Regions from separate parts of the Halomonas sp. WWR20 genome, predicted to be linked through region 3. Evidence: predicted binding sites of a transcription regulator. Region 3 holds the regulator's gene; each other region holds the start of a gene.
The links. Region 3 encodes sigma-54, which starts transcription at its own class of promoters, with help from an activator protein. Its sites were predicted from a motif close to TGGCACNNNNNTTGCTNT; they were not measured.

Region 1 (10,223 bases), on a different contig from region 3:
GAACGGACCGTCGAGTTCGACGTTGGGCGGCTCGACGATGTCGACGATGGACTGGAACATGGGGTCCATGTTGTCGGCCATGTCATCCGGGTCCATGCCGGCGATGCCGTTGAGCGCCGAGCAGTAGATGATCGGAAAATCGAGCTGCTCGTCGGTGGCGCCGAGGTTATCGAACAGGTCGAAGATCTGATCGACGACCCAGTCGGGACGCGCGCCGGGACGGTCGATCTTGTTGACCACGACGATCGGCTTGAGGCCCTGGGCGAAAGCCTTCTGGGTCACGAAGCGAGTCTGCGGCATCGGGCCGTCGACGGCATCGACCAGCAGCAGTACCGAATCGACCATCGACATGACGCGCTCGACCTCGCCGCCGAAGTCGGCGTGCCCTGGGGTGTCGACGATGTTGATGTGATAGACCTGATCGGTGTCGGGAGCCTGCCAGCGAATCGCCGTGTTCTTGGCCAGGATGGTGATGCCACGCTCCTTTTCCTGGTCATTGGAGTCCATGATGCGCTCCTGCCCCTCGGCCTTGCGGTCCAGCGTGCCGGACTGGCTCAGGAGTTTGTCGACCAGGGTGGTTTTACCGTGGTCAACGTGGGCGATGATGGCGATGTTGCGAAGTTTCTCGATCACGACGGGATCCTGCTAGGAAAATTGGGGCGCATTATAGGGGCGGGCCATGACAGCTTCCACCACTGGCGGCGCGGATTGGCGAAATCACACCCAGGCCTGGCGCCGGTTCCGACGAGGAGGCGGGTTTCGCTAAATTCAATGATTACTACGATATCAAGAGGATAGCGGGGTGCGGCGGAAGCATGGGGGACTAAACCGCCACCGGCGCAGGCACAAAAAAATAAATGTCAAAGGCGGTTGAATGACTCGATTGCGATGCAGATTTCTGATATCAGGACGCGCAACAGCACTCTATAAATGGCCGATCAGCCAATCATACAGGCGTCCGGGGCTGTTGGCGATAGGCTGCGAGATAGGAATGCGTGGCAGGGCCAACGGGGCATCCTGGGGCGATATCCAGCCGATGCCGCTACTCAGGGCTTCGCGCACGCCACATTCCTGGGCTATGCGCTGCACGCGCGGCGACGCAATGCTGTCGCCATAGGCGAAAGTGGCCAGAGGGTCGCGGCATACGGCCGCGAGTTCACGCCGGGAATTGCGGATCTGCTGGCGAATGGCGGCATCCTCCAGGGCTTCAAGAGGCTGTCCGAGCACGCCGTGAGCACCGAAGCGGATCAGCCCTCCGGATTCGAGACGCCGAATGCTGAAGGCGTCCAGGGCATGCGCCAGGTCGAGCCGGGCATGCAATTCGGCGGTGACGTCGAGCAGGACTCGGGGCGGGGACTGACGCAGCATCTCCAGATAGCTCAGCAGGACTCGGCTGTAAGCCTTGTCTGGCAAGGCGGGGGGCATCGGCGGAGTGGGCAGGCCGGCGTCGCCCAGCACATCACGCACGCGTGCAGGGCTGCGCTGCTGCCATAGGGCGTCGCCGATCACTGCCCACCAAAAACCGCACGGCTGACCGAGCTGGCCGGGGGGCAGGAAAATACTGGCGGGTAGCGCCAGATGATCGAGAATGGGGGTGGCAACTTCGGCGCTGTCGCGCCAGCCACCGTCGAAGGTCAGCGCGATACGTGGCACCGGGTCGCGATGCAGCCGACGAGCCTGGCGCAGGCTGGTGATATGGGTATGTTCGGCGAGGCTCTTGATCAACTGGCGAAAGCTGTCAGGCCCCAAGCAATAAGGGGCGTTATGCGGCAGGCGCGCGCTGTCTTCGTCGGGCAGTATGCGATGCAGCACCAGAATGGCGCTGCGCCCCCATAAGGGTTCGGCAAGACTTCTGCGCCAATGGCCGCGCAGACGCTGAACGAGATCCGGTGCTTGGAACAGATGCGGCATGTCCCCCTCCTTGGCGCTTATCACGTCGTGTGTCACCTCGATCCATGCGGCCCGGTCCCTGTCGCGACATCCTGTCGAGGCGTATCGGGGCGCATACCAAAAGCATACTGCGTGGTCTTGTTTTGGCCAGGATGTTGGCGCAGAAAAGCTCACCCGGCGTGATAGGCGAGACGCGTCATGCGCACTTCATCAGTTCCGCATCCCATGCGCCGATATCAACACCAGCCGTACGCGACACTGGACCAGGCGCAGGGCGAAGTCGGTGTCGGCTGTGTCGTCGAGGTTCATGTCATGGCCCCCGAGACGCTCGAAGCACTCGCGTCGTATCGCGAGATTCCCTTCGGGATTCCCCTGGCCGGGGCGTGTAGCCCGTGTATATAAAAATCGCCTCCAGCGTCGGCTGAGTCCCGACAGGCGCAGATGCGCATGCTGCGTCAGGATCACGGCATCGGCGCGCTGCTGGATGAAGGCCTGATGTACCGCCAGCCACCATTTTTCGGTGGCGATGAAGCTGTCGTCCAGAAACACCACGATCTTGCCTTGCGTCAGGCGAACGCCGCGATGACGCCTGGCGCCCTGTGTCAGGGGATAGCCAATCGCCATCTGCGCACCATAACGCAGGGCAATTGTTCGCAGCTCTTGCACGTCCCGGGCGAGCACCAGCAGTTGGGTGGGTTCGACGTGACACGCCAACGTCCTTACGAGCGCGGCAAGGCAACGCTCGAGATGGTCCGAGGTCTGGCGTGAGTCGATCACGAAACTGTACATGGTGAGCCATATTGGGTAGCGGTAACGTCGCGTAATGAAAGGAAATCGTAAGCGCGTGACACAGAACGTGGCAATCGTGCCGGTGTGTGGTTTTTCTAGCCTTGGCAAGGCTTAACCGATTAAACGTGACGGTCAGCGAGCGGCAATTCAGTACAGGGGTTGAGCGATGCATCATTAAGGTGCATAAGGGCGTTTTAGTGCTTTGTTATGGTGCATTCCAATACCCGCAGCACTAAAATGATGCGGGGAAGCGTTATGCTGGTGCCGGGTGGGACGAGAGGAGCGGAGGACTTTTAGCTTTTCTATCATTCGGTTAGGGGTGAGTCGGTAGCCATGCTCAATAAGTTGGCATAGCTTCTGCATTATAATCGTCAATTTCGTGCTCCCCATGGGCAGAAGCTGCGGGGCATGCTACAAACGACGCTGGACACGCTAGTCAACATCCGAGCTTATGTGCTCATAGTGGAGGACAACATGGCTGAGAAGACCCTCGCCCTTATCGAAGAACACGACGTCAAGTGGATAGATCTGCGCTTTACCGACACCAAGGGCAAGGAGCAGCACGTCACGATTCCGGCCCACGCGGTGGATGACGAGTTTTTCGAAAATGGTCAGATGTTCGATGGCTCCTCCATTGAAGGCTGGAAGGGCATCAACGAGTCCGACATGATCCTGATGCCGGAAGATGGTACCGGTTTCCTCGATCCGTTCACCGAAGATTCCACGCTGGTGCTGCGTTGCGACATCATCGAGCCGGCCACTATGCAAGGCTATGAGCGCGATCCGCGTTCCATCGCCAAGCGTGCCGAAGCCTACCTGAACTCCACTGGGCTGGGCGATACCGCATTCTTCGGTCCGGAACCCGAATTCTTCATCTTCGACGAAGTGCACTGGAAGGCCGACATCCAGGGCGCGATGTACAAGATCACCTCCGAAGAGGGCGCCTGGTCCACCGACGCGACGCGTCTCGAAGGCGGCAATCTGGGCCACCGCCCGCGCGTCAAGGGCGGCTACTTCCCGGTACCGCCGGTGGATTCCTTCCACGACATCCGCAGCGCGATGTGCAACACCCTGGAAGCGATCGGCCAGTCCGTGGAAGTGCATCACCACGAAGTCGCCAACGCCGGCCAGAACGAGATTGGTGTGAAGTTCAACACGCTGGTCAAGAAGGCCGACGAAGTTCAGGAGATGAAGTACGTCATCCACAACGTGGCGCACGCCTACGGCAAGACGGCGACTTTCATGCCCAAGCCGCTGGTCGGCGACAATGGTTCCGGCATGCACGTTCACCAGTCCTTCTGGAAGGATGGCGTGAACATGTTCGCTGGCGATGAGTACGCTGGGCTGTCCGAGACCGCGCTGTACTACATCGGCGGTGTCATCAAGCACGCACGCGCCCTGAACGCGTTCACCAACCCGGCGACCAACTCCTACAAGCGTCTGGTACCGGGCTTCGAGGCGCCGGTCATGCTGGCCTATTCCGCGCGTAACCGCAGTGCCTCGATTCGCATCCCGTACACGGCCAGCCCCAAGGGCAAGCGTGTCGAAACGCGTTTCCCCGACCCGGCCGCTAACCCGTACCTGTCGTTCGCGGCACTGCTGATGGCGGGAATCGACGGTATCAAGAACAAGATTCATCCCGGCGATGCGATGGACAAGAACCTGTATGACCTGCCTCCGGAAGAGGGCAAGAAGGTTCCGACGGTCGCCAGCAGCCTGGACCAGGCGCTGGAAGCGTTGAACGCGGATCGTGCCTTCCTTACCGAAGGCGGTGTGTTCACCGACGACATGATCGATGCCTACATCGAGCTCAAGGGTGAGGACGTCGAGCGCCTGCGCATGACGACGCATCCGATCGAGTTCGACATGTACTACAGCTGCTGATAGGCATTTTGTGAGCGTCATGCTCGCGAAACGATACGACACAGGCCCCGCCAATCGGCGGGGCCTGTTTGTTTGGGGCCAAGCAAACCCTATCTCGCCGCAAGCTGCCGGCCATCGGCACATGCTTCGCTGGCGGATACGCGCTGTCGGCTGCGGCTGTCTCGCCCTGTTGGCTGGCGAGGTGCTGGCGGCCCCCGCCTATCGTGTTATCGATGCCGGCGGCAGCGTGACCTTCGGCGATTGGTCAATTGTCGGCAATGCGTGCCTCGAGGTTCATGCGCAGCCATCTGGTCGAGGGCTGACATCTCCTGCGGGCAGCGTCTGTCGATAGCGCAGGCGTCATGCACCAAATGAGTGCGGCGATGATATTTTATGTGCAGCATGATGCCATGCCGGTGATGAATAAAGACAAAGCGCCTTGACCGGCTCGCCCTGACAAGGGCCTTGATAGCTTCTCATGGTGAAGCCGGGAGACGCTGTTTTAAGGAGTCGATTCAGGAAATCGAGAGCATTTTCTTCCCCGGCCATGAGAGGGCACGGACTGGCGCGCTTCTTGCAGTGCAAGGGGACGAGGGAGGAGCACCATATTGGAACGGGCCATGTATCAACGCTTGCTGGAACATCTTACGACCGCCGTGGTGCTACTGGACGGTGAGTTGCGTGTGCGCTGGCTGAATCCGGCGGCGGAGGCGCTGCTGTCATCCAGTTGCGCGCGGGTGGCCGGACAGCAGTTGGAGTGTCTCGACGGGGTCGAGGGCGCGGTGGCCGAGGTGTTGTCCAAGGCCCTCAAGGAGTTTCATCCTTTCACTCAACGCGAGGCGTCGTTGCTGGTGCCGCCCGGTGAAGTGATCACCGTCGATTTCAACGCCACGCCGCTCTCCGAGGACGAGCTGCTGCTCGAGATCGAGCCGCGTGACCGGTTGCTGCGTATTTCCCGCGAGGAGGCGTTGATCGCCCGCCAGGAAACCATCAAGGTGCTGTCGCGTGGGCTGGCCCATGAGGTGAAGAACCCGCTCGGCGGGATACGCGGCGCGGCACAGCTGCTCGAGCGTGATCTTCCGGACCCGCAACTTGCCGAGTTTACGCGCATCATCATCGAAGAGGTCGACCGTCTGCGTGACCTGGTCGATCGCATGCTGGGTCCCAATGCCTTGGTCCATCATGAGCCGCTCAACATCCACCGTGTGCTGGAACGGGTCCGTGCGCTGCTGGAGGCCGAGCACCATCGGGTCACGTATATCCGCGACTACGACCCCAGCCTGCCGGATCTGGTGGGCGACGAGGCCCAGTTGATTCAGGCGGTGCTGAATGTTGCACGTAATGCGGTCCAGGCCATGGAGGAGAACGCCACGGACCAGCCGCAGCTGATTCTGCGCACCCGGGCGCGACGGCAATTCACGCTGGGCGCCGAGCGCCACCGGCTGGTGTGCGAGTTGGCCATTGTCGATAACGGCCCGGGCATTCCCGCTTCGCTGCGTGAGACGCTGTTCTATCCCATGGTGTCCGGACGTGCCGAAGGCAGTGGCCTGGGCCTGTCTATCGCCCAATCGATCCTGCATCAGCATCAGGGGCTGATCGAATGCGACTCGCAGCCCGGGTGTACCGAATTTCGTTTGCTGATACCGCTGGAGTGCCATCAATGATGGTCGCTGCAGTCTGGTCAATAATCCGCTGGAGGCCTCATGTCTGACATTGCCCGTATCGTAATTGTCGATGACGACCGCGCGATTCGCTGGGTGCTGGAGCGCGCCCTGGCGCAGCCCGATATCGAGGTGAAAAGCTACGAGCGCGCCGACACGGCGCTCGAGCAGGTACTGCGTCAACCTCCCGATGTGCTGGTGACCGATATCCGCATGCCGGGCCTCGACGGGCTCGACCTGATGGCCCGGGTACGCGAAACCCACCCCGACCTGCCGGTCATCGTCATGACCGCGCATTCGGATCTCGACAGTGCGGTCGCCTCCTACCAGGGCGGCGCCTTCGAGTATCTACCCAAGCCCTTCGATGTCGATGATGCCCTGGCCCTGGTGCGTCGCGCCATCGCCCATGCCCGCGAACGCCGGGCGCCGGCCGTGGTGCCCGAAGGGCTGTCGGCGGAGATCATTGGCGAAGCGCCGGCCATGCAGGAGGTGTTCCGCGCCATCGGCCGGTTATCGCAGTCGCATATCACCGTGCTGATCAACGGCGAGTCGGGAACCGGCAAGGAGCGTGTGGCCCAGGCGCTGCATCAACATAGCCCGCGCAAGGCCCATCCGTTCATTGCGCTGAACATGGCGGCGATTCCCAAGGATCTCATGGAATCCGAGCTGTTCGGCCACGAGAAGGGCGCCTTTACCGGCGCCACGGCTCAGCGGCGCGGACGTTTCGAGCAGGCCGACGGCGGCACGCTGTTTCTCGACGAGATCGGTGACATGCCGCCCGATACCCAGACGCGTCTGCTGCGCGTACTGGCGGACGGTGAGTTCTATCGTGTCGGTGGCCACGTCTCGGTGAAGGCCGATGTGCGTATCATTGCCGCCACTCACCAGAACCTCGAACGGTTGGTCGAGGATGGGCGCTTCCGTGAGGACCTCTTTCATCGACTCAATGTCATTCGCGTCCATCTGCCCAAGCTGGCCGAACGCCGCGAGGATATCCCGCGTCTGGCTCAGCATTTCCTGGCCGAGGCGGCCAAGGAGCTTTCCGTCGAAACCAAGGTGCTGACCAAGGATGCCGAGACGCACCTGACACGGCTGCCCTGGCCGGGCAATGTGCGGCAACTGGAGAATACCTGTCGCTGGCTGACGGTGATGGCGTCCGGGCGCGAGGTGCTGGTCGACGATCTGCCTCCTGAGCTGCGCGATGTCGAAGGCACCGAGGCCGCCAGCGGCGATTGGCGGGCGGCGTTTCGCGAATGGGCCGACCGGGCCCTCGCTTCGGGGCATACGCATCTGCTGGAGGAGGCGGTGCCCGACTTCGAGCGCATTCTTATCGAGACCGCGCTCAAGCATACCGGCGGGCGCAAGGGCGAAGCCGCCGAGCTGCTCGGCTGGGGGCGTAACACCCTGACCCGCAAGCTGAAGGTACTGTTGCCGGCGTTGGCCGACATGGATTGAAAACCGTTACGATCCGCCATTTGGCAATGGGCGACAGGAAGTTTTTCTGCAGGCGATGGTAGGATGTGGCCAAATTCGAGGAGATCGCGATGGCCATGCTGACCTGGGACCGCCTGCTGGACCCCACCCGGCTTAATGACAAGCCGAGCGGCTCGCGCGGGGAAATCGGGCGTAGCCCTTTCCACAAGGACCATGATCGGATTGTCTTTGCCGGTTCGTTCCGCCGTCTGGGGCGCAAGACCCAGGTACATCCGCTGACCGACAATGATCATATCCACACCCGCCTGACCCACTCGCTGGAGGTGGGCTGCGTGGGCCGCAGCCTGGGGATGATCGTCGGCGAGAAATTGCGTGACAGCCTGCCGGCCTGGATCACCCCGGCGGATCTCGGCGTCATCGTGCAAGCCGCCTGCCTGGGCCACGATATCGGCAATCCCCCCTTCGGCCATGCCGGCGAGTACGCCATTCGCGACTGGTTCACGCGTGCCGCGAACAATGGCAGTGGGTTTCTGGACGGGCTGACGGCGTCGCAGCGTGAGGATCTACTCACCTACGAAGGCAACGCCCAGGGCTTTCGCATCGTCACCCAGATCGAGTACAACCAGTTCAAGGGCGGCATGCGTCTGACCGCGGCCACACTGGGAACAATGCTCAAATATCCCTGGACGGTGGAGCGGGCCACACGAGCCGGCAAGTTCGGCTGTTACCAGACGGAAAGGCACCTGCTCGCCGAGGTAGCCGAGCGGCTAGGGCTCAAGCCGATCGGCGATCATGCCTGGTGTCGTCATCCCCTGGCCTATCTGGTCGAGGCGGCAGACGATATCTGCTACGCCCTGCTGGACCTTGAGGATGGTCTGGAGATGGGCATCCTGCGCTTCGACGAGGTCGCCGAAGTGCTGATCCAGATTGCCGGCGGCATCCCTGCGGATTATGCCGCCATGCGCGATGAGGGCGTCTCGCAGCGCCGACGCATTGCCGCCCTGCGCGGTGCCGCCATGGAGCGGGCCGTCAACGAAGTCGGTGAGGTGTTCGTGCAGCACGAACAGACCCTGCTGCAGGGCACGCTGCAGGCGAACCTGCTCGAGCTTTGCCATCCGGATCTCGACTGGGGCGTGACGGCGGCCAAGCAGTTGGCCCGCGAGCGCATCTTTCAGAACGAACGCAAGGCGAAGCTGGAGATTGGCGCCTATACCACGCTGGGCATCCTGCTCGAGGCCTTTATCGGCGCGGCCCATGAATTGCACCACACCGGCACTTCCACCTTCAAGCATCAGCGCGTCCTGGCATTGATCGGCGAGAATACGCCACGTGCCTCATGGGACCTCTACGCCAGCTATCGGCGCATGCTCGATTTCATCGGCGGCATGACCGACCACTACGCCGTCGATCTGGCCCAGGAGATGGGCGGACGTCTCAAGGGCGACTGAGTCACGTCCGTGTATCGGGCGCTCAGCCGGTCAGGCCGAAGCGCGGCTGGCCGGTGGGGCCCATGTCATCCAGGATATTGACCTGCCAATCTTCGGAAAGAGCACCCAGTCGGCACGCGCAATCTCGTCAAGATGCGCTTACCATGCGCTCGGGCTTGATGTAGCGCACGCCGAATAGCGCCTGGGTACGGAGGGCATCGAAGCCGATCAGATTCATGGCGTCGTGGTAACGCCTCGCAGAGCCATAAATCGCGCAGATCACTATCGTGCTACATGTCTGCTGCAAACATTTCCTTATGGCGAGGTGTTTGCCTTGGAATAATAAAACCCGTTATTCAATGATGCATCATTGTTTGGCTCGGTTAGTGTTGTCCTATCTCTCGACGGTTTTAAGGCGTACCGTTATTTAACGCTGCGCTTCGCATGAAATTCTTCCGTGTTCGGCACTATGCTGAGACAAGAGTGTCCGTGGTGGCCCGCCGTGTCCCTGCTCAGGATCTCAGGCACGAGGCCGCGGAGCGGGAAAGCACCGGTTCGGTGAAGTTGACGTTCTGTTTAAAAGAACTATTTTTCTTCTAGAAAGCGCACTTAATGATGAAGTAAATGGAAAGTAGTTAAAGTTCGTAGCGGTAAACTTGATTTAACATTTTGCTACATGGAGGTTGTCGAAATGGCTGATCCTGAAAATCGTGTGACTCCTGGAGTAGCGTCATCCACGCAACCGTCTGCTCACCCGCCGGGAGAGAGCTCCCCGAGTGCAGGTTCTTCTCAGGGCTCTGACACCAAAGGCAAGGCCAAGGAGCAGACGGCGGATGCCAAGGCGCAAGCCAAGCAGACGGCCAGCCGGGCGAAGGAGCAAGCCAGGGAATATGCCTACCGTCAGGCGGATGAGGCGCGTCATCAGGCGACGGGGTTGTTTGATCGGCAAAAAGGCATGGCGGCCGACCAGGTAAGCAATTTTGCCAACGCCTTCCATAGCATGGCCGATCAGTTCGATGAGCAGGGGCAAGCGAGTTGCGCTCAGTACACGCATACCTTGGCCAACAACATCGATCAGTGGTCGGGCACCCTGCGTGACCAGGATATCGATACCCTGATGACTCAGGTAAAAGACTTTGGCCGTCGTCGGCCGGCGCTC
Region 2 (10,223 bases), on a different contig from region 3:
ATGCGCGGCGCCGATATGGTCGAAGTGGGTGTGGCTGGCGACGGCCACCAGGTCGCGCTCGGCGACGAGCGGCACGTGGCGGCGCAGGGGCACCGCGCCGAGGCCGAAATCCACCATCAGGTCGCGATCCCGGCCGCGCACGTGCCAGATGTTGCAGCGGTAGAAGGGCTTGATCGCCGGTTCGTCGATCAACGTGATGACGTCGGCATGCGGCGTGGTGCGATACCACTGCTCGGCATTCATGCGTACAAGACTCATGTCGTGGCGTGTCCCATGCGGCTCAGTCCCAGGCTGGCGACATAGTAGATCGCTCCGGTGAGCACGAACACCGGCAGCGAGGCGCCGAAGTCCAGCGGCGCGACCCAGTTCCAGTAGTAGGCTAGCGCGGCACCGGCCAGGTAGCAGGCGAAGGCCACCGGATTGATGGCGGGCAACGCCCCGGCATCGCCGAGTAGCCGAGTGGCGCTGTAGCGCCCGCGGCCCAGCAGGTAGTAGTCGACAATCATCAGCGAGAATGCCGGGATGAACACGCTGCCGATGATCAGCAGGAAGGTCTGGAACTGGTCGAGGATGCCGGGAATCAATGAACCCAGTACGCTGATGACGCCGATCACCAGCGCTGGCTTCCAGAAGGACGTGTGCGGCCGCACGCTCATGTAGGAGAGCGTGGCGCTGTAGACGCACATCACGTTGGTGGTCAGTACCGAGAAGAAGATCACCAGCGCCGCCGGCAGGCCGAAACCGAAGCCGCTGAGCAGCTGGGTGGGGTCGTAGGTCTGCGGGAAGCCGATCGCCACCGATAGCGCCGAGACGCTGGCGCCCAGGCCCATGGCGACCAGCGTGGCGACTACATAGCCGCTCCAGGTGCCGGTGACCGCGGCGCGCAGGCTCTTGCAATGGCGATTATAGTCGGCAGCCAGTGGAATCCACGAAAAGGCGGTAGCAATGATGATGTCGAAGGCCACGCCGGCCCCCAGCCCTCCGCGCGCTTCCATTTCGACGATACTCGGCAGGTCGTAATTGGATGTCAGCGCGAACACCACCACGCCCGAAAGGAGCAACATCAGTACCGCCGCCAACTTCTCGGCGGTCTCGATGCCCAGATGACCGCGCAGCGCGATCAGCACCACCAAGCCTTCGCAGAGCACCGTGAACATCGCCACGTTGGAATAGCCGGTGAGGCTGTCTACCGCGTAGTCGAGGCTCATGCCGGCCAGCAGCGCCTGGATCCAGCTCCAGGCGATCAGCGCCAGCAGGTTGACGATGGCCGGGAAGCCGGCGCCGACGCGACCGAAGGTGCCCCGCGCCAGCACCATGGTGGTCAGCCCGGTCTGCTGACCCATGGCGCCGATCAACACCAGCGGAATGATACCGATCGCCGATCCCAGCAGCACCAGAGTCATGGCATGCAGGAAATCCAGGCTCGGCACCAGCAGCATGCCGGTAAGGATGGTGGTGACCACCACGTTGGCACCCAGCCATAGCGCGAAGGTGCCGGGAAAGCCCAGGCTGCGCTCGCCGCTGACTGCGTCGAGCGTATCCTGGCCGAAGGTCGTCGTCTTAGAATGTCCCATTGTTGTTATGCCCTTGATGATTTCGTGATTATTGTCTTGCTTGTGAAAGAAAGACTCAGTGACCCAGCGCTGCCTGCCAGGCGAAGGCATCGATCTCAACCAAATAGGGTCCGTCGCTCGGCCGGTTGGCCAGCGCCGCGGCCAGTGCGTCGGGGCTGTCGACGCGGGTCGCCGCGCAACCGAAACCGCCGGCCAACTGCTGGAAGTCGGGCGCCTGCAGATCCACCCCCAGGCGGGCGACGTCGTGGGCATCCATGTAGCGGCGGATCTCCTCGTAGCCGGCGTTGTGCCACAGCAGCACGACTACCGGCAGGCGCTCCTCCACCGCGGTGGCCAGCTCGGAGAGCGTGAACATCACGCCGCCGTCGCCGACCAGCGCGACCACCGGCAGTTCGGGTTTGGCCAGCGCCGCGCCGAGCGCTGCCGGCAGGCCGTAGCCGAGCGTGCCGTAGCCGGTCGAGGCGTTGAAGAAGCGCCGCGGCGCGGGCTGCGAGACCAAATGATTGGCGGCGTAGACCGGCGCGGTGGAATCGCCGACCAGCAGCGCCTCGGGCAGGGCCTCACGCAGCGTGGCGAACAGCGGCACGAAGCTCGCGAAGGCCGGATCGCTTTCCAGCGCCAGTGCCTCGTGGGCCTGCTGTACGCGTCGGGCGCCGTTGCGCTGTGCGCCGTTGCGCGCCAGCGGTGTAGGGAAGTGCGCGAGCAGCAATTCCAGCGCCCGGCCGGCATCGCCGACCAAACCCAGCGCGGTGGCCTGGTTGCGCACCAGCTGCTCGGCGTCGATGTCGATGCGGATCAGCCGCCCGGTCAGTTCGAAGCCGTCGTCGAAGACCACGTCATAATCGGTCTCGCCGAGCTCGGTGCCCACGGCGAGGATCACGTCCGCCTCGCGGGCGAGCTCGCGCACCGCCGGCAGCGCGGTGTTGGCGCCCAGGTCCAGGGGGTGATCGCGGCCCAACAGACCCTTGGCGTTGATGGTGGTGGTGCACGGCGCATCGAGGCGCTCGACGAGTTGCCGGGCGGCCTCGGCGGCGTCGACGCAGCCGCCGCCGAGCAGCACCAGCGGGCGCTCGGCGGTACGCAGCCAGCCGGCGGCCTCGGCCAGTCCGGCGGGATCGGGCGCGGGGCGATACAGCCGTGCGCCGGGCCACTGTGCGGGTGGCGCGACCGACGCGGCGAACAGGTCGATGGGGATCTCGATGTGTACCGGCCCGGGCCGCGCCGAGGAGAACACCGCGAAGGCGCGGGCCAGCACTTCGGGCAGCGCGTAAGGGTCGAGCAGGGTATGGCTGAAGCGCGCCACCCCGGCCAGCGTCTGCTGCTGGCTGGGCAGTTCGTGCAGCCGACCCTGGCCGCGACCCAGGGTGTCGCGGCGGTTGACGCTGGAGATCACCAGCATCGGCACCGAGTCGGCCAGCGCCTGGCCCATGGCGGTGGCGATGTTGGTCATCCCCGGGCCGGTGATGATCAGGCAGATGCCAGGCTTGCCGCTGGCGCGGGCGTAGCCGTCGGCCATGAACCCGGCGCCCTGTTCGTGGCGCGGGGTGACGTGGCGGATCGCCTGTCCTTCGAGGCCGCGATACAACTCGACGGTATGCACGCCGGGGATGCCGAACACGGTATCGACGGCGTAGCGTTCGCGCAGCAGGCGGATCAGCAGTTCGGCGCAGGTCATGAGCAGCCTCAAAAGACGAAGGTGTGTGCGATGAAGGCGATGATCGGCAGGGTGATCGCCGTGCGCAGCAGGAAGATCGCTACCAGCTCCCAGAGCTTGAGCGGGATCTTGGATTTCAGCAGCAGTGCGCCGATTTCCGACATGTAGATCAGCTGGGTCAGCGACAAGCAGGCGATCACGAAGCGCGTCAGCTCGCTGTCGATGTCCTTGGCCAGCACCGCCGGCAGAAACATGTCGGCGAAGCCCACCAGGGTCGCCGGAGCGGCGGCCTGGGCCTCGGGAATGCGCAGCCATTCGAGCACCGGCACCATCGGGTAGGAGAGCCAGGTGAACAGCGGCGTGAACTCGGCGAAGATCAGTGCCACGGTGCCGATCGCGATAACCAGCGGCAGCAGGCCGAGGAAGATGTCGGCGACGTTGAGCATCGCGCTGCGCGCCAGGGCGCGCGGGCCGGGGGCGGTCTCGGCACGTGCCACGGCCTGCCCGAGACTGAAGCGCAGCACGCCCACCCGGTGGGTGTTTTCTTCCTTGAGTCGGCAGCCCACCGGCTCGTAGTAAGTATCCGGCTTACGCGACAGCGGCGGCAGGCGCGGCACCACGATGGCGGCGATCAGCCCGGCGACCACCACGGTCAGGTAGAACTCCACGAACAGATGATTGATGCCGATGAAAGTGGTCACCAGCAGCGCGAAGGCGATCGACACGATCGAGAAGTTAGTGGCGATCACCGAGGCCTCGCGCCGGTTGTAGTAGCCCTGCTCGTACTGCTGGGTGGTGATCAGCACGCCCACCGTGCCGGAGCCCATCCACGAGGCGGTGGCGTCGATGGCGCTGCGTCCGGGCAGGCCGAAGATCAACCGGAACGGCTTGCGCACCAGGCTGCCGATGAACTCCATGAAGCCGAAGTCGACCAGGAACGGCAGCAGCAGGGCGGCGAAGAAGAAGAATGTCAGCAGCACCGGTGCCAGATCATTGAGCATCACGCCGCCGGTGAAATCGGCGATGACAAAGGTCGGACCGATCTGGAAGTAGGTCATCAGCGCGAACACGGCGCCCAGGATGCGCATGCCGAACCACAGCGGGGCGACGTCGAACAGCTCGTTGGCCGCGCCGTCGCGGGCCCAGCCCGGCCGGGTCAGCTTGACCAGCGCGGTCAGGATCACCGACAGACACAGCACGACCACGGCGATCGCCGGCAGCGCGCCGCCGAGCAGCGCCTTGAGGCCATCGGCGAGCAGGCCCATGCCGATGTTGATGCTGTCGCCGGTGGAGAACGGGATCAGGAACATGGCGATCCCGATCAGCGAGGGGATCAGGAACTTGATCAGGGCGCGACGACTGAGTCGTTCGCCATTACTGTCGTGGTTATCGTCACGGCCGGCGGCCTTGTTCAGAGTCGAGGACATGAGGTTTACCCATTATTGTTGTCAATCACGCCGGTCGGCCACGACCGGCGTCGATGAAGCAATTTAGCGGCGCGTGACGCCCGGCAGGATGCACAGCATTTCGTAAAGCAGGGTGGCGCCCATCAGTGCGGTGTTGCCGCTGGTGTCGTAGGGCGGCGAGACCTCGACCAGGTCGCCACCGACCACGTTCAGGCCCCAGGCGCCGCGGACGATCTCGAGCCCCTGCTGAGCGGTAAGCCCGCCCATCTCGACGGTGCCCGTGCCCGGCGCCACCGAAGGGTCAAGGCCATCGATGTCGAACGAGATGTATACCGGACCGTCACCCATCTGCTCGCGCACCTCGGCCATCAGCGGTGCCAGCGACTGGTACCAGCACTGCTCGGCGGGCACCACGCGAAAGCCCTGGTCGCGGCACCAATCGAAATCGTCGGCGGCGTAGCCGGTACCGCGCAGGCCGATCTGCACCACCCGCTGGCTGTCGAGCAGGCCCTCCTCCTGGGCGCGGCGGAACGGGCAGCCATGAGCGACTTCCTCGCCGAACATGTGCTCATTGACGTCGGCATGGGCGTCGATATGAATCAGCCCCACCGGGCCGTGCTTGTTGGCCATGGCGCGCAGGATCGGCCAAGTCAGGGTATGATCGCCGCCCAGCGTCAGCGGCACGCAACCCTGGGCGAGTACCTCGTCGTAGTAGCCGCTGATGATGTCGAGGTTCTTGGGCAGGTTGAAGGTGTTGATCGGCACGTCGCCGATGTCGGCCACCTGCAGGCTGTCGAACGGCGCGGCGCGGGTAGCCATGTTGTAGGGGCGTAGCATGCGTGATTCGTCGCGGATCTGGCGCGGGCCGAGCCGGGTGCCCGGGCGGTTGGAGGTACCGATGTCCATGGGAATGCCGATGAAGGCGGCGTCCAGGCCGGCGGCGGTGGTCTGGGTCGGTAGGCGCATCATGGTGGCGGGGCCGCCGAAGCGCGGCATTTCGTTTCCACCCAATGGCTGGTTGAGGTTCGGCTTGTCCATGCTGTCTCCTGAGAACGGGCGTTGTTATTGCTCACTCAATAGACAGTGCAGGAACCGTGCCAGTCAGCCGTCGGCACGGTTGACAGGCTGAGTCCTCGCTCTGATTCATTAATGAATCGATCATGGTTGGTGTTGATTCGTTTATGTATCATCGATGCAAAATTGAATCGCAGAGATATGGCAACCGCATGAGCGAAATCGATAGCGCGGTACTCAAGACCATCATCGAGACCGCCCACGATCACTTCTTCATCGTCGACGCCGATGGCCGGATTTGCGATGTCAGCCCCGGCAGTGCGGCGGTTTATGGCATGGGCCGCGAAGCGCTATGTGCGAGCACCGTCCAGCAGTTGGTCGAGCGCGGCGTGCTGTCACCCTCGGTGACCCAGGAAGTGATGCGTACGCGCCAGCCGGCGCAGGTGATGCAGCATACCGGCACCGGCCGGCGCGTGATCGCCGAGGCGCATCCGGTGTTTCTCGACGGCGTGCTGGTGCGCATCGTCTCGCGCTCGATGGATCTGACCGATCTGCAATTGCTGCAGGACGAATATGCACTGCTGCAGCGGCGCTTCAGCGAACATTTGAAGCGCGGCGGGATGTCGCCGCTGGACGAGGATCTCGAACTCGACAGCCTGGAAGTGCGCAGCGGGGTGATGCGCGAGGCGGCGCTGCTGATCAAGCGGGTCGCGCCCAGCGACGCTACGGTGCTGATGCTCGGCGAGTCGGGCGTCGGCAAGACCGCCTTCGCCCGCCAGTTGCATCGCTGGAGCGCGCGCCGCGAGGGGCCGTTCATTGACGTCAATTGTGCGGCGATCCCCGAGGCGCTGTTCGAATCCGAGATGTTCGGCTACCAGCCCGGGGCCTTCAGCGGTGCGGGTCGCCAGGGCAAGGCCGGTGTCCTGGAGCGCGCCGATGGCGGCACGCTATTTCTCGACGAGATCGGCGAACTGCCGCTGGCGATGCAGAGCAAGCTGCTCAAGGTGATTCAGGATGGCGAGGTTACCCGGCTCGGCGACACCCGCTCGCGGCGGGTCGACTTCCGCTTGGTAGTGGCCTCCAACCAGGATCTCGCGGCGCGTGTCGAGAGCGGCCATTTTCGTCTCGATCTCTACTATCGACTCAACGTTATTCCGTTGACCCTGCCGCCATTGCGCGAGCGCCGCGAGGACATTCCCGGGCTGGTGGATCTGCAGCTCGAACGGCTCAATCAGCGTTATGGCCAGCCCAAGGTGCTGCATCCCAGCGTATGGCCCGAGCTGATGAGCCGCGACTGGCCGGGCAATGTGCGCGAGCTGGAAAACTGGATGGAGCGCACCTGGCTGGCCAGCCCCGGTGAAGTGATCGGCGCGCCCGGCGCATCCAGCGGCGGAACGTCGCTCGAGCCGGCGGGCACCCCGTCCGCTAATGCCACGGCGGGGCTCGACGAGAGCCAGACGCTACGGGAAGCACTCGACGCGACCGAACGCGGAATTCTCGCCGGGCTGTGCCGCGAGTTGTCGAGTACTTACGCGTTGGCCGCGCGGCTAGGTATCAGCCAGCCCAGCGTGGTACGCAAACTGCGCAAGCACGGTCTGCGTATCACGGCCGATGCAAGAGACAGTGAGCCTCGAGTCGGGAGTGTGCCGTTACATTCGTCTCGATGTTGAGTATTCAGGTGAAGCATGCTGCATGCATACGCTCGGAGCGAGCGCGGTCGCTTTCGCGTTGCCATGAGCGGCACTGATCGCGCTGGGCGTCGATCAAGTAGAGCACCGCCCACTGGCGAGATTATTGATCATGCTCGTCAGGGGCGGCAAACTAAACGGCGATGTTGTTCCCGCTAAGGCAATTCCTCTTCCGGATCCTCCTTCTTGGCCGGAATCAGGTCCTGACGGTCGAGCTTGATCACCAGCAGTAGTGCCGCTGCCACGTAGACCGACGAGAACGTCCCCGCAATCACGCCGAGAATCAGGGCGATGGAGAAGTTGTGGATCATGTCGCCACCGAGGAAGAACAGCGCCAGCAGCACCAGCAGGGTGGTGCCCGAAGTGGCTAGCGTACGTGCCAGGGTCTGGTTGATGGCGTCGTTGAAGATCTGAGCCATGTCATCGATACGCGATTTGCGAATGTTCTCGCGGATGCGGTCGTAGACGATGATGGTATCGTTGAGTGAATAGCCGATCACCGCCAGGATCGCCGCCAGCACGGTCAGGTCGAAGTCGAGCCGGAACAGCGAGAAGGCGCCCAACACGAGAACCACGTCGTGGCCCAGCGCGATCAGCGCGCCCAGCGCGAACTTGTACTGGAAGCGAAAGGCCACGTAAACCATCACTACCGCCAGCGCCAGCAACATGCCGAGACCGCTCTGGTCACGCAATTGATCGCCGACCTGGGCACCGACGAACTCGGCGCGAATCAGCTCCACCGGGTTGGCGTCCGTGCGCAGCGTGTCGATGACCTGCTCGCCCACGGTGGTGTCGAACTCCTGCTGCAGTCGTACCAGCACTTCGTTGGCGGCACCGAAGGTCTGCACCGAGACGTTCTCGAAACCGGCGTCCTGCAGCTGACCGCGTACCGTGTCGAGTGCAGGTGCGCTTTGGTAACGCACCTCGACCAGCGTGCCGCCGGTGAAATCGAGGCCCAGGTTGAGTTTCTGCACTGCCAGCGAGCCCACCGCGATCACCGTCAGGATGATTGACACGATGAAGGCGAGACGGCGCTTGCCCATGAAATCGAATTGTCGCATCGCGCTGACTCCTCAGATCCAGAGTTTCTTCACCGGCTTGCCGCCGAAGAAGAGGTTGACGATAGCGCGCGACACCATGATGCCAGTGAACATCGACGTCAGGATGCCCAGCGACAGAGTCACGGCAAAGCCCTTGACCGGCCCGGTGCCGATCGAGAACAGGATCACGGCGACCAGCAGGGTGGTAATATTGGCGTCGACGATCGAAGTGAAGGCTCGCTCATAGCCGGCATGGATCGCCTGCTGCACGGGCATCTTGGCGCGCAGTTCCTCACGGATGCGCTCGAAGATCAGCACGTTGGCGTCCACCGCCATGCCCAGCGTGAGTACGATTCCGGCAATGCCCGGCAATGTCAGTGTGGCGCCGAGCATCGACATGGCCGCAATCAGCAGGATCAGGTTGACCCCCAGAGCGACGTTGGCGATCAGGCCGAACGTCTTGTAGCGGATCAACATGAACAGCACCACCAACAACAGGCCGACCTCGACCGACATGACGCCTTGCTTGATGTTCTTGGCACCCAGGCTGGGGCCGATGGTGCGCTCCTGCACGAAGTAGATGGGAGCCGCCAGAGAACCGGACCGCAGCAGCAGGGCGAGCTCGCGCGCTTCGGTGGGCGAGTCGAGCCCGGTGATGCGGAAGCTGTTGCCCAGGGCGCTCTGAATGGTGGCCAGGCTAATCAGGCCGCGCTCGGTGTAGGGAATGCGCTGTTCGACGCGCTCGCCGTCCTCCATCACCGTGCGGGTGCGGGTCTTGTGCTCGATGAACAGCACCGCCATGTTGCGACCGATGTTCGAGCGCGTGGCGCGGTTCATCAGGGTGCCGCCGGTGCCGTCGAGGTTGATGTTGACCTGAGGGCGGCCGCTCTCGTCGAAGCTGACGCTGGCACTGGAGACGCTGTCGCCGGTGATGATCACGTCGCGCATCAGTTCGGCGCTGCGTGCTTCGTTATTGCGGAAGCTGAAGCTCTCGGTTTCGCTGGCCGGTGTGTCGGGTCGGGCCTCGAGACGGAACTCCAGGTTGGCGGTGGCGCCAACGATGCGCTTGGCCTCTGCGGTATCCTGTACCCCCGGCAGCTCGACGACGATGCGGCTGGGCCCCTGGCGCTGAACCAGCGGCTCGGAGACGCCGAGCTCATTGACGCGGTTACGGATCGTGGTCAGGTTCTGGTTGATCGCGTAATCCTGAATCTCGGCGATGGCCTGTTCCGAGAGGGTCATGCCCAGGCCGGCCCCGCGAGCGGTGTCGAGATTGTCGAACTGGAAATCGGGAAAGTTCTGTGCGATCAGGCTACGGGCCTGATTGCGGTCTTCCTCGTTGACGAAGGCCATGGTCAGGGTGTTGCCATCGACCTGAGTGTCGCGATAGCGGATGCGTTCGTCACGCAGGGTCTCGCGAATGGCGCTGGCATTGACTTCGAGGCGTTGCTTGACGGCCGCCTGCATATCGACTTCGAGCAGGAAATGTACGCCGCCGCGCAGGTCGAGGCCCAGTTTCATGGGGGTCGCCGACAGGCTTTCGAGCCATGCGGGTGTCGAGTCGGCAAGATTCAACGCCACGGTATAGTCATCGCCGAGTGTCTCGTCGATGATGTCGCGTGCGGGGAGTTGCTGATCGGCATCTTGCAGGCGGATCAGCGCACTGCGAGCATCGAGTTCGGCCCGCTTGACGGCGATGCCAGCATTTTCCAGTGCCTGGGTGGCGCGTTCTAGCTGACGCTCGTCGAGTTCCGTGCCGCCACTGCCGCTGATCTGCACGGCCGGGTCTTCCGGGTAAAGGTTGGGCAGGGCATAGAGCAGGCCCACCACCAGTACGACGAGTATCA
Region 3 (10,223 bases):
GGCCCGTCAGGCTCGCCATGCACAAACTGCTTGACGCGTGCATCTGCATTCACATTGAGCGTTTCGGGCGTGCCATGGGCCATGACCTGCCCATCGGCGATTATGTAGACGTAATCGGCAATCGTCAGGGTCTCCTTGATATCATGAGACACTACGATGGCGGTCAGCCCCAGCGCCTGATTGACACGTTTGATCAGCTGCACCAGCACCCCCATGGAAATCGGGTCCTGTCCCACGAAGGGCTCATCGTAGAGAATCAACTCCGGGTCAAGCGCCACTGCGCGCGCCAGCGCCACCCTGCGAGCCATGCCGCCGGACAGCTCGGACGGCATCAGATCGCGCGCCCCGCGTAATCCCACCGCCTGCAGCTTCATCAGTACGATGTCACGAATCATGGCTTCCGACAGGTCGGTATGCACCCTGATCGGAAAGGCCACGTTCTCGAACACGCTGAGATCCGAGAAGAGCGCCCCGCTTTGAAACAGCATGCCCATGCGCCGGCGTAAGCGAAATAGCGCTCGCCGCGACAGCCGGTGGACATCATGCCCATCGATACGCACACTTCCCGCATCGGGCACCAGCTGACCGCCGATAAGCTTGAGCAACGTGGTCTTGCCCGTCCCGCTGGGCCCCATGATGGCGGTAATCTTGCCCAATGGTATGCGCAGATCGACGCCGCGGAAGATCTCGTTCTCGCCGCGGGCATAGTGCAATCCCTCGATCTCGACCAGTACCGGGTCGTCCATACGGCTCCTGCTCTCAATCAAAAATTATCGAACATCGTATCCTAACCCCATCTTGCTCGCCAGCATTTACCTTGCATCCCCATCGCTCGATGCGTTTAATGAACGCCCATTCGCCTATTGATGGACTTGCATGCTGCTTTCACTGGTTGCGATCATCGTCGGCCTGCTGGGCCTGATCTGGAGTGCGGATCGCTTCGTGGAAGGCGCCGCAGCTACTGCGCATCGTGCCGGCATGAGTAAATTGCTGGTGGGATTGACGGTGGTGTCCATCGGCACGTCCGCTCCGGAAATTCTGGTGTCGCTGATGGCTGCGCTGTCCGATAAGCCCAACCTGGCGACCGGCAACGCTCTGGGCTCCAACATTGCCAACCTCGGGCTGGTGCTTGGCGCCACCGCGCTGGTGGCGCCGATTCCCGTTCACGTCTCACTCGTACGGCGAGAGCTGCCCCTGCTGATGGTGGCAACCCTACTGGCGGGCATCGTCCTCCTGAATGGGAGACTGGGCATTGTCGATGGCATCGCATTACTGGCGATGCTGGGTATCAGCCTATGGTGGCTGATCCGCACCGACAGCGCTGCCGGGACTGAGGAGCATGTGCCGGACATGGGGCCGGGACGCGCCCTGACATGGCTGATCGTCGGCCTGGTGCTGCTGTCGCTCAGCTCGCGCCTGCTGGTCTGGGGCGCCTCCAACGTCGCCTCGGCCTTTGGCGTCAGCGATCTGGTGATCGGGCTTACCGTGGTCGCCATCGGCACCAGCCTTCCGGAACTCGCCGCCAGCGTGGCCAGCGCCCTCAAGCGACAGCACGACATTGCGATCGGCAACATCATAGGTTCCAACCTGTTCAATATGCTTATCGTGCTTCCCGTGCCAGCCCTGCTGGCTCCGGGGCCCACCGATTCCCAGGCGCTTACGCGCGACTATCCGATGATGCTCGGACTGACGCTGCTGCTTGCCGTCGTCCTGATCATGCGCCGGCATGCCTCGCTGGGCAGGCCCACCGGTAGCATATTGCTGCTGGCTTACCTGGGCTACACGACCCTTCTTGTGCTAGGCGCCATCCCGCAAGACCAGGGCACTTGAGCCAGCCATCGCAAGAGGCAACAATCACCCCATGAGCATAATGACCGATTACGACTTTCGCGCCAGCGCACGGCGCACGCTGACGCTCGAACAGCAGGCCATCGCCGCGCTGATTGCCAAGCTGTCCGAGGATTTCGATCGCGCCTGCCACCTGGCGCTAGCCTGCCAGGGGCGGGTCGTGGTTACCGGCATGGGAAAGTCCGGCCATGTCGCGCGCAAGATCGCCGCCACGCTGGCCAGCACCGGCACCCCGGCCTTTTTCGTTCACCCCGGGGAGGCCAGCCATGGCGACCTGGGCATGATCACGCCCAAGGATGTGGTACTGGCGCTGTCCAATTCCGGCGAGACCGGCGAAGTGACGGCGCTGTTACCGCTGCTCAAACGCATGGGCGCGCCACTGATCAGCATGACCGGCCGCCCCGGATCGACACTGGCTCGGCATGCCGATGCCCACCTCGATGCCGGCGTCGAGCGTGAAGCCTGTCCGCTGGATCTGGCGCCGACGTCATCGACAACCGCCGCGCTGGCACTCGGCGATGCTCTCGCAGTGGCCCTGCTCGAGGCCCGCGGCTTTACCGCCGAGGACTTCGCCCTTTCCCACCCCGGCGGCTCGCTGGGACGTCGCCTGCTGCTCAAAGTGGAAGATCTCATGCATACCGGCGAGCGCCTGCCGAGCGTGGCATTGGGCAGTCCACTACGTGACGCCCTGCTGGAAATCACCCGCAAGGGGTTGGGGTTCACCTGCGTGGTGGATGATCAGGGCCATCTGGCCGGCGTCTATACCGATGGCGACTTGCGGCGTACGCTGGATCAGCATGCCGACTTGCGCACCCTGAGGGTGGACGAGGTCATGACGCGTGGCGGCAGAACCATCCGCCCCGAACTACTGGCCGCCGAAGCGGTGCGTATAATGGAAGATCACCGAATCACTGCCCTGGCGGTCGTCGATGATCAGGAGCGCCCCGTCGGCGCCCTGCATATGCACGACCTGCTGACCCACGGCGTCATCTAAGGAGAAGGAATTCATGGCTCAGGACACCCGCTTACTCGACAAAGCCCGCCAGATCCGCCTACTGGTACTGGATGTGGACGGCGTCATGACGGATGGCACCCTGTATTTCCAAGCCGACGGGCAGGAGCTCAAGGCATTCAACATCCTCGATGGCCAAGGCCTCAAGCTGCTGCGCCAGAGCGGTATGCATGTCGCTCTGATTACCGGCCGCGAATCCTCCATGGTGAGCCGTCGCGCCGATGAACTGGGTATCGAGCATGTCGTGCAGAGTCGTTCCGACAAGCTTGCCGCCCTGACGGAGCTACGCCACACGCTGGGCCTGGAAATGCCCCAGATCGCCTATTGCGGTGACGACCTTCCCGACCTCGCCGCCATCTGCCGTGTCGGCCTGGGTATCAGTGTGCCCAATGCGCCGCAGTACGTTCGCCAGAACGCCGCCTGGGTCACCGAACGGCATGGCGGCCATGGCGCGGTCCGCGAGATTTGCGACCTGCTGCTCGAAGCGCAGGGTCATTGGGCCTCGGTGCTCGATACCTACCTCCACGGCCAGCTTCGAGGCTGATCGTGAAGATGCGGTTCTCCCCCCGCCTGCGTTCCCGCGTGTGGCTGGCCTTGATACTGGTCGCGCTCGGCGCCGTGCTCGCCGTGTTCGAACAGCGCGACGCCATGCGCCCAGGGCCGGTCCCCAGCGACGAAGCCGGTGAGCCCGACTACTTTCTCGAAGGGGTCACGCTGACGCGCTTCGATAACCAGGGCCAGCCTTATCAGCGCCTCGAGACTCCCCGGCTCGTGCATACCCCCATCGACGACGTGATCCGCACCGTCAGTCCCCAAGCGCGCCTGCTCGACGCCCAGTCACGTGTCTGGGTCGCCAGCGGCGAACATGGACGACTCGGCCCTGATGGCCGACATCTCACCCTCGAAGGCCAGGCTCGCCTGCAGCAACCCGAAGAGGGCTGGCGGCTCGACACGCAGACCCTGCACTACGACAGCGTCGAGGCGCATGCCTGGAGCGATAGCGAAGCCACGCTACATCAGCACGACCAGCGCGTGAGCGGCGAACGCTTCGATGCCTGGATCAATGAAGAGCGCATGCGCCTGACAGGCAACGTGCGCGGTCATCATCCACCGCTTGCCGAGGATCCCTCATGATTCGAACTTTCATCGCCGTCTTGACGTTTGCCCTGCTGGGCTTCATCTCGGCCCCCGCTTTTGCTCTCGAGGGAGATGCCAGCGCGCCCATCGAGATCGCCGCGGACCGCCTGGAACTCAACGACATTCAAGGTACGGCCGTCTACAGCGGTAATGTCGATATGCAACAGGGCAGCATGAAGCTGCGCGCCGAACGCGTCGAGATCCAGCGCAACGATAGCGGCGAAGTCACCCAGGTCACCGCCACCGATAGCGCCGATCGCGCTTATCTCGAACAGCAGCCGGCGCCTCAGGAGCCTGTCGTCAAGGGCTGGGGCAAGACCATTATCTATCATGCCGGCGAGCGTCGGGTGGAACTCGTCAACCAGGCCGAACTCCACCAGGGCGGCGACACCTTCAACGGCGCCTACGTGGAATACTTTCTCGACCAGCGTCAGGTTGAGGCCCGCTCTGATGCCCAGGGAACCGACCGTCAACGCGTACGCATGACGCTTACGCCTCAGCAGCAATAGTCCGACGCTGCCTGTCGCCCCCTATCGGCATGGCAGCCTCACGAGCCTCTGACAAGGAACCTCTCATGAAGACCCTGAGCGCCGCCAATCTGGCCAAGAGCTACAAGGGCCGCCGGGTGGTCCACGACATCAGCCTGACCATCCGCCAAGGCAGTATTGTCGGCTTGCTGGGTCCCAACGGCGCCGGCAAGACCACCTCCTTCTATATGATTGTCGGCCTGGTCCGCGCCGATGCCGGCGACGTGCGTATCGATGACCAGGACCTCTCGCGAGCCGCCATGCATAAGCGCGCCCGGGCCGGTATCGGCTACCTGCCCCAGGAAGCCTCGATTTTCCGCAAGCTGTCGGTGGCGGACAATATCATGGCCATCCTCGAGACCCGCTCCGATCTCGGCAAAAGCGACCGCAAGGCACGCCTCGAAGAGCTGCTCGAGGAGTTTCATATCGGTCATATTCGCAACAACCTAGGCATGAGCCTGTCAGGAGGCGAGCGGCGACGGGTGGAGATTGCCCGGGCGCTTGCCACCGAGCCGGCATTCATCCTGCTCGATGAACCCTTTGCCGGCGTCGACCCCATTTCGGTGGGCGAGATCAAGAGCATCATTCGCCAGTTGAGGGATCGCGATATCGGCGTGTTGATTACCGATCATAACGTTCGCGAAACGCTGGATATTTGCGATAACGCCTACATCGTAGGCGATGGGCGCATTATTGCCGAAGGCCGCACCGAGGCGATCCTTGCCAATCAGCGCGTACGCGATGTCTACCTGGGTCACGAATTCCGGCTCTAATGCGCTCTCCAAGCGTCGCCAGCTTGACGCCTATACGCTAGCGGTCAACGACATGCAACAACTCCGACGATCATGGCATGATTGTTGCTTACCCACTTGCAAGTCATGCTCCGCGCAGATAACGTAGGTTATTCATTAGCGGCAAGTGACCCTTCATCACCATGGCCATGAAACCTACGCTGCAGCTTCGTGTCGGCACTCAGCTGACCATGACCCCTCAGCTCCAGCAGGCGATTCAGCTCCTTCAGCTTTCGACATTGGACCTGCGCCAGGAAATTCAGCAGGCCCTGGAATCCAACCCCATGCTGGAGCTCGACGAGGCGTTTGGCGAACAGGAAACCCTCGAAACTCCGGAAGACGACTGGGCAAGCGACATTCCCGAGGAGCTTGCCCTGGACAGCGAATGGTCGGACACCTATCAGGACGTAGCTCCTGCAAGCGGATCTTCGGGCAGCAGCGAGGACGGGCCGGACTTCGAACGTAACGCCACCAGCATGAGCCTGCGGGATCACCTGAACTGGCAACTGGCGATGACCGACTTTTCGGACCGGGATCGACTGATTGCCGAGAGCCTGATCGATGCCGTGGGCAACGATGGCTATCTCAACGCGCCCTTGGACGAGTTGACGGAAGGCTTGCGGGATCAAGGGCTCAGCGGCCTCAGACTCAGCGATGTCGAGCATGTGCTGATGCACATACAACAGTTCGACCCTACCGGCATCTGCGCCCGGGATCTTCGTGAATGCCTGTTGCTGCAGCTTGGCAACCTGCCCGAGAACACGCCATTGCTGCCCCAGGCCAAGCGCCTGGTGCGACAGTTCCTCGACGTGCTGGCCAGCAATGACCGCAAGCAGCTCAAGCGACGGCTACGCCTGGAGGATGACGAACTCGACGCGGTCATCGCCATGATCCGCACGCTGGACCCGCGTCCGGGACAGGGCTTTGACGATAGTGGCAGCGCCTATGTCATCCCCGACCTGGTGGCCCGTCATAGCCGGGAGGGCTGGCGCATCGAGCTCAACCCCGAAGCGCTGCCCAGGGTGCGCATCCAGCCCGATTATGCCGCCCTGATCAAACGCGCCGACAAAAGCGACGACAATACTTTCATGAAGCAGCATCTCCAGGAAGCCCGCTGGCTGCTCAAGAGCCTGTCCAGTCGCAACGACACCCTGCTCAAGGTGGGACGCGAGATCATGACCCGCCAGTTCGACTTCCTGACCCTCGGCGAAGAGGCCATGAAACCGCTGGTGCTCGCCGATATCGCCCAGACGGTGGACATGCACGAATCGACGATTTCCCGGGTGACCACGCAGAAATTCATCCATACCCCACGCGGCGTCTTCGAGCTCAAATATTTCTTTTCCAGTCATGTGGGCGGCGTGGGAGGAGAAGGCGACGCCCATTCCAGCACCGCGATTCGCGCGCGTCTGAAAAAGCTGATCGGGGACGAGCCGCCACGCAAGCCCCTCTCCGATAGCAAACTCGTCGACTTGCTGGCGGAGGATGGCATCCAGGTTGCACGTCGTACAATCGCCAAGTACCGCGAAGCGATGGGCATCCCCCCTTCCAGCGAACGCAAGCGTCTCGCCTGACGTGGCTCAACCCGAGCGCAGGGGTATGCAGCAGCATAAAAAGGATTACAATCAAATCGCACCCGTTGGAAAAGGAGCGTGCCATGCAAGTCAATATCACCGGCCATCATGTTGAAGTGAGTGACGCCCTGCGTAACTATATGAACGAAAAGCTCGCCCGAATGGAACGTCACTATGACAACATCACTCTCGCTCATGTGATGCTTTCCGTTGAAAAGGAACGCCAGCAAGCCGCTTGCACGCTCCATGTAGCCGGTGCAGATCTGCATGCCGACGCGCAGGACAATGACATGTACGCCGCCATCGACGCCCTGGCCGACAAGCTCGATCGCCAATTGGTCAAACACAAGGAAAAAGCTCAGGCCCGTGCCCAAGGCACCGACGCCCGCTAGCTCCCTACCATGACATTGGAAAACATCCTGCCCCCCGAGCGCACGCTGTTCGATGTGACCGGGGGAAGCAAAAAAAGGGTGCTGGAATTCTTCAGCACCTTTATCGCTCAGAACACGCCCAGCCTCGACAGTCAGGAAGTCTTCAGCCGCCTGATCGGCCGAGAGCGTCTGGGCAGTACCGGCATCGGTAACGGTGTCGCCATCCCCCATGCGCGCAACCCGCACTGCAAAAACCCGATTGCCGGTTTTCTGCGCCTGCAGCAGCCTATCGATTTCGACGCCATCGACGGCGAACCCGTGGATCTTCTCTTCGTTCTGCTGGTACCCGAGCAGGCCGATGATACGCATCTGTCGCTATTGGCCCAGGTTGCCGGAATCATGAACGATGCCTCGACCCGGACGAGGCTGCGCAAGGCACAGAGCCAGCGCGAACTGTATGACATCCTGATCCATGCGATCCGGCAACCCGAACCCGGCAGTTAAGGATCGCGCATGCAGCTAGTCATCATCAGCGGCCGTTCCGGTTCAGGAAAATCCGTAGCGCTGCAGGCACTTGAAGATCTCGGCTATTACGCGATCGACAACCTGCCTGCAAACCTTCTGGTCTCCTTGATCAATGAGCTGCAAACGGCTCCCGCCACGCGCAACAATATTGCCGTGAGCATCGATGCACGTAATCTTCCCGAGTCGCTGGAACGCTTTCCCGCACTCCTCGAGGGGGTTCGTGAACGCGGCATCGACAGCCAGGTCGTCTACCTGACCGCCGATTCCAAGATTCTGCTGGAGCGTTATTCGGCGACCCGCCGCCGCCATCCGTTGACCCGCGGCAGCGAAATGAGCCTGGCGGAAGCCATCGAGCACGAACAGCACTACCTGACGCCGATCCGCCTCATGGCGGATCTGGTCATCGACACTTCCAGTCTCTCGGTGCACGACCTGCGCGGGCGTATTGCCGAGCAGGTCGCACGTCACACCGGACGCAACCTGACACTGACGTTCGAGTCGTTCGGCTACAAGAAAGGCGTGCCGCTCGATGCGGACATGGTGTTTGACGTGCGCTGCCTGCCCAACCCCTACTGGGACCCGCGGCTACGGGCCTTCAATGGGCGTGATGTCGAAATCATCCGGTTTCTGGAGGGCTATCCCGATGTCCTCGCCATGGGTGATGATATCCGCGACTGGCTGGAACGCTGGATGCCGGCCTACCTGGCCAGCAACCGCAGCTATTTGACCGTGGCGGTGGGCTGCACCGGCGGTCAGCATCGCTCCGTCTACCTGGTCGAACGCTTAGCCACGCACTTCGCCCAGCAAATGTCCGGCGTCCGGCTACGCCACCGTGAACTGGGCGTTCAGAGCGCACTGCAGGCCCCCTAACATGCCCCGACGTGAAATGACCCTGATCAATCGACGCGGCCTGCACGCCCGCGCAGCCACCAAACTGGTTCAGTGCTGTCAGCCCTACCAGGCAAAGGTCAACGTCGCCCACGGTTCGCGTATCGCCGACGCCGCCAATATCATGTCACTGCTGATGTTGGCCGCCCCCTACGGCAGCGTATTGGAAGTCAGCGCCGAAGGTGAAGATGCCGACGCCGTGCTGGAAGCGCTGACGACCCTGTTCGAGTCCCGCTTCGAGGAAGACGCCTGAGCCTGAGCCTAGACGCTACACTCCACCTCACTCGTCTTGGCGGCCGCAAGCGTATTTTACGAACAATGTTTCTTTTCGCTCATCTCGCGTCTCGACGATGGTAGAATCGACCTCACCTACGTGCCGTTATAAACGTGCGCGCCCCGCGAGAATCGACAGAAGGTACCGCTGCCGATGAGCACCGATCCCGAGAAGCTACAGCCCCGCCTGGCCAGGCTCAATGAAGCGCTGGAGAGTGGCGCCTTGGACCAGGCGCGCCGCATGCTCAATCGTGGCCTGGCTCCTGTGGATGTCGCCCACCTTCTCGAATCGACGCCGCCTCGCGAGCGCAACCTGCTCTGGGAATTGATTGATCCCGAGTTGCAGGGCGAAGTGCTGCAGTATCTCAACGAAGACATCCAGACCGAATTCCTCAATCGCATGGACGCGGAACAATTGCTTTCCGCTACCGAGGGGCTGGATATCGACGATCTCGCCGACATCCTGCAGCGTCTGCCCAACACCGTCATCCTCGAAGTGCTCCAGTCGATGGAGACCCAGGAACGCCAGCGTATCGAAACGGTGCTCTCCTATCCCGAGGACACGGCCGGCGGGCTGATGAACACGGACACCATCACGATCCGTCCCGACATTACGCTGGATGTGGTGCTGCGTTATATCCGCCGTCACGAACGATTGCCCGACTCCACCGATACGCTGCTGGTCGTGACCCGCCGGGATGAACTGATCGGCGCTCTGCCGATCAATCGCCTGCTGGTGTCGGATCCTTCGATGTCGGTACGCGAAGTCATGGAAACCGATACCGTGGCCATCCAGGCGACGACGGCGGAAACCGACGTCGCCAACCTGTTCGAGAAGCTCGATCTCATTTCCGCCCCGGTCGTCAGCACCGACGGCAGGCTGCTCGGGCGTATCACTATCGACGATGTCGTCGATGTCATTCGTGGCAATGCCGAACATCGGGTCATGAGCATGGCGGGGCTCGACGAGGACGAAGACACCTTCGCCCCGGCGCTGCGCACCAGCCGTCGCCGCGCCGTGTGGCTGGGCATCAATCTAGCGACCGCCTTCATGGCCTCGGCCGTTATCGGCTTGTTCGAAACCACTATCCAGCAGGTGACGGCACTCGCCGTGCTCATGCCAATCGTCGCCAGCATGGGCGGAATCGCCGGCTCCCAGGCCCTGACCGTGCTGATTCGCGGCATTGCCCTGGGCCACGTCTCGGGCAGCAATGTCCGCTGGCTGCTCAACCGTGAGCTCATCGTCGGGCTGATCAATGGCATCCTGTGGGCGCTTG

Region 1: glnL (nitrogen regulation protein NR(II)) is a predicted target of sigma-54. The motif match lies at 5,106-5,123, and genes of this name have one in related genera.
Region 2: speB (agmatinase) is a predicted target of sigma-54. The motif match lies at 5,717-5,734, and genes of this name have one in related genera.

What each region holds. Positions count from the first base shown of each region.
Region 1 is NZ_JBTRHR010000002.1:577,358-587,580, forward strand. It holds gene typA (translational GTPase TypA) at 1-633, opposite strand, end outside; gene ACW4DH_RS06050 (polysaccharide deacetylase family protein) at 925-1,911, opposite strand; gene ACW4DH_RS06055 (glycosyltransferase family protein) at 2,101-2,667, opposite strand; gene glnA (glutamate--ammonia ligase) at 3,154-4,563, shown strand; gene glnL (nitrogen regulation protein NR(II)) at 5,163-6,206, shown strand; gene ntrC (nitrogen regulation protein NR(I)) at 6,246-7,658, shown strand; gene ACW4DH_RS06075 (deoxyguanosinetriphosphate triphosphohydrolase) at 7,748-9,085, shown strand; gene ACW4DH_RS06080 (hypothetical protein) at 9,756-10,223, shown strand, end outside.
Region 2 is NZ_JBTRHR010000007.1:132,905-143,127, reverse strand. It holds gene ACW4DH_RS14190 (MBL fold metallo-hydrolase) at 1-258, opposite strand, end outside; gene ACW4DH_RS14185 (purine-cytosine permease family protein) at 255-1,574, opposite strand; gene ACW4DH_RS14180 (5-guanidino-2-oxopentanoate decarboxylase) at 1,630-3,249, opposite strand; gene ACW4DH_RS14175 (YjiH family protein) at 3,258-4,655, opposite strand; gene speB (agmatinase) at 4,719-5,672, opposite strand; gene ACW4DH_RS14165 (sigma-54 interaction domain-containing protein) at 5,861-7,318, shown strand; gene secF (protein translocase subunit SecF) at 7,492-8,397, opposite strand; gene secD (protein translocase subunit SecD) at 8,410-10,223, opposite strand, start outside.
Region 3 is NZ_JBTRHR010000001.1:407,715-417,937, forward strand. It holds gene ACW4DH_RS01910 (ABC transporter ATP-binding protein) at 1-746, opposite strand, end outside; gene ACW4DH_RS01915 (calcium/sodium antiporter) at 877-1,830, shown strand; gene ACW4DH_RS01920 (KpsF/GutQ family sugar-phosphate isomerase) at 1,862-2,842, shown strand; gene ACW4DH_RS01925 (KdsC family phosphatase) at 2,856-3,404, shown strand; gene lptC (LPS export ABC transporter periplasmic protein LptC) at 3,413-3,994, shown strand; gene lptA (lipopolysaccharide transport periplasmic protein LptA) at 3,991-4,506, shown strand; gene lptB (LPS export ABC transporter ATP-binding protein) at 4,572-5,297, shown strand; gene ACW4DH_RS01945 (RNA polymerase factor sigma-54) at 5,459-6,889, shown strand; gene hpf (ribosome hibernation-promoting factor, HPF/YfiA family) at 6,973-7,281, shown strand; gene ptsN (PTS IIA-like nitrogen regulatory protein PtsN) at 7,291-7,764, shown strand; gene rapZ (RNase adapter RapZ) at 7,774-8,655, shown strand; gene ACW4DH_RS01965 (HPr family phosphocarrier protein) at 8,657-8,926, shown strand; gene mgtE (magnesium transporter) at 9,101-10,223, shown strand, end outside.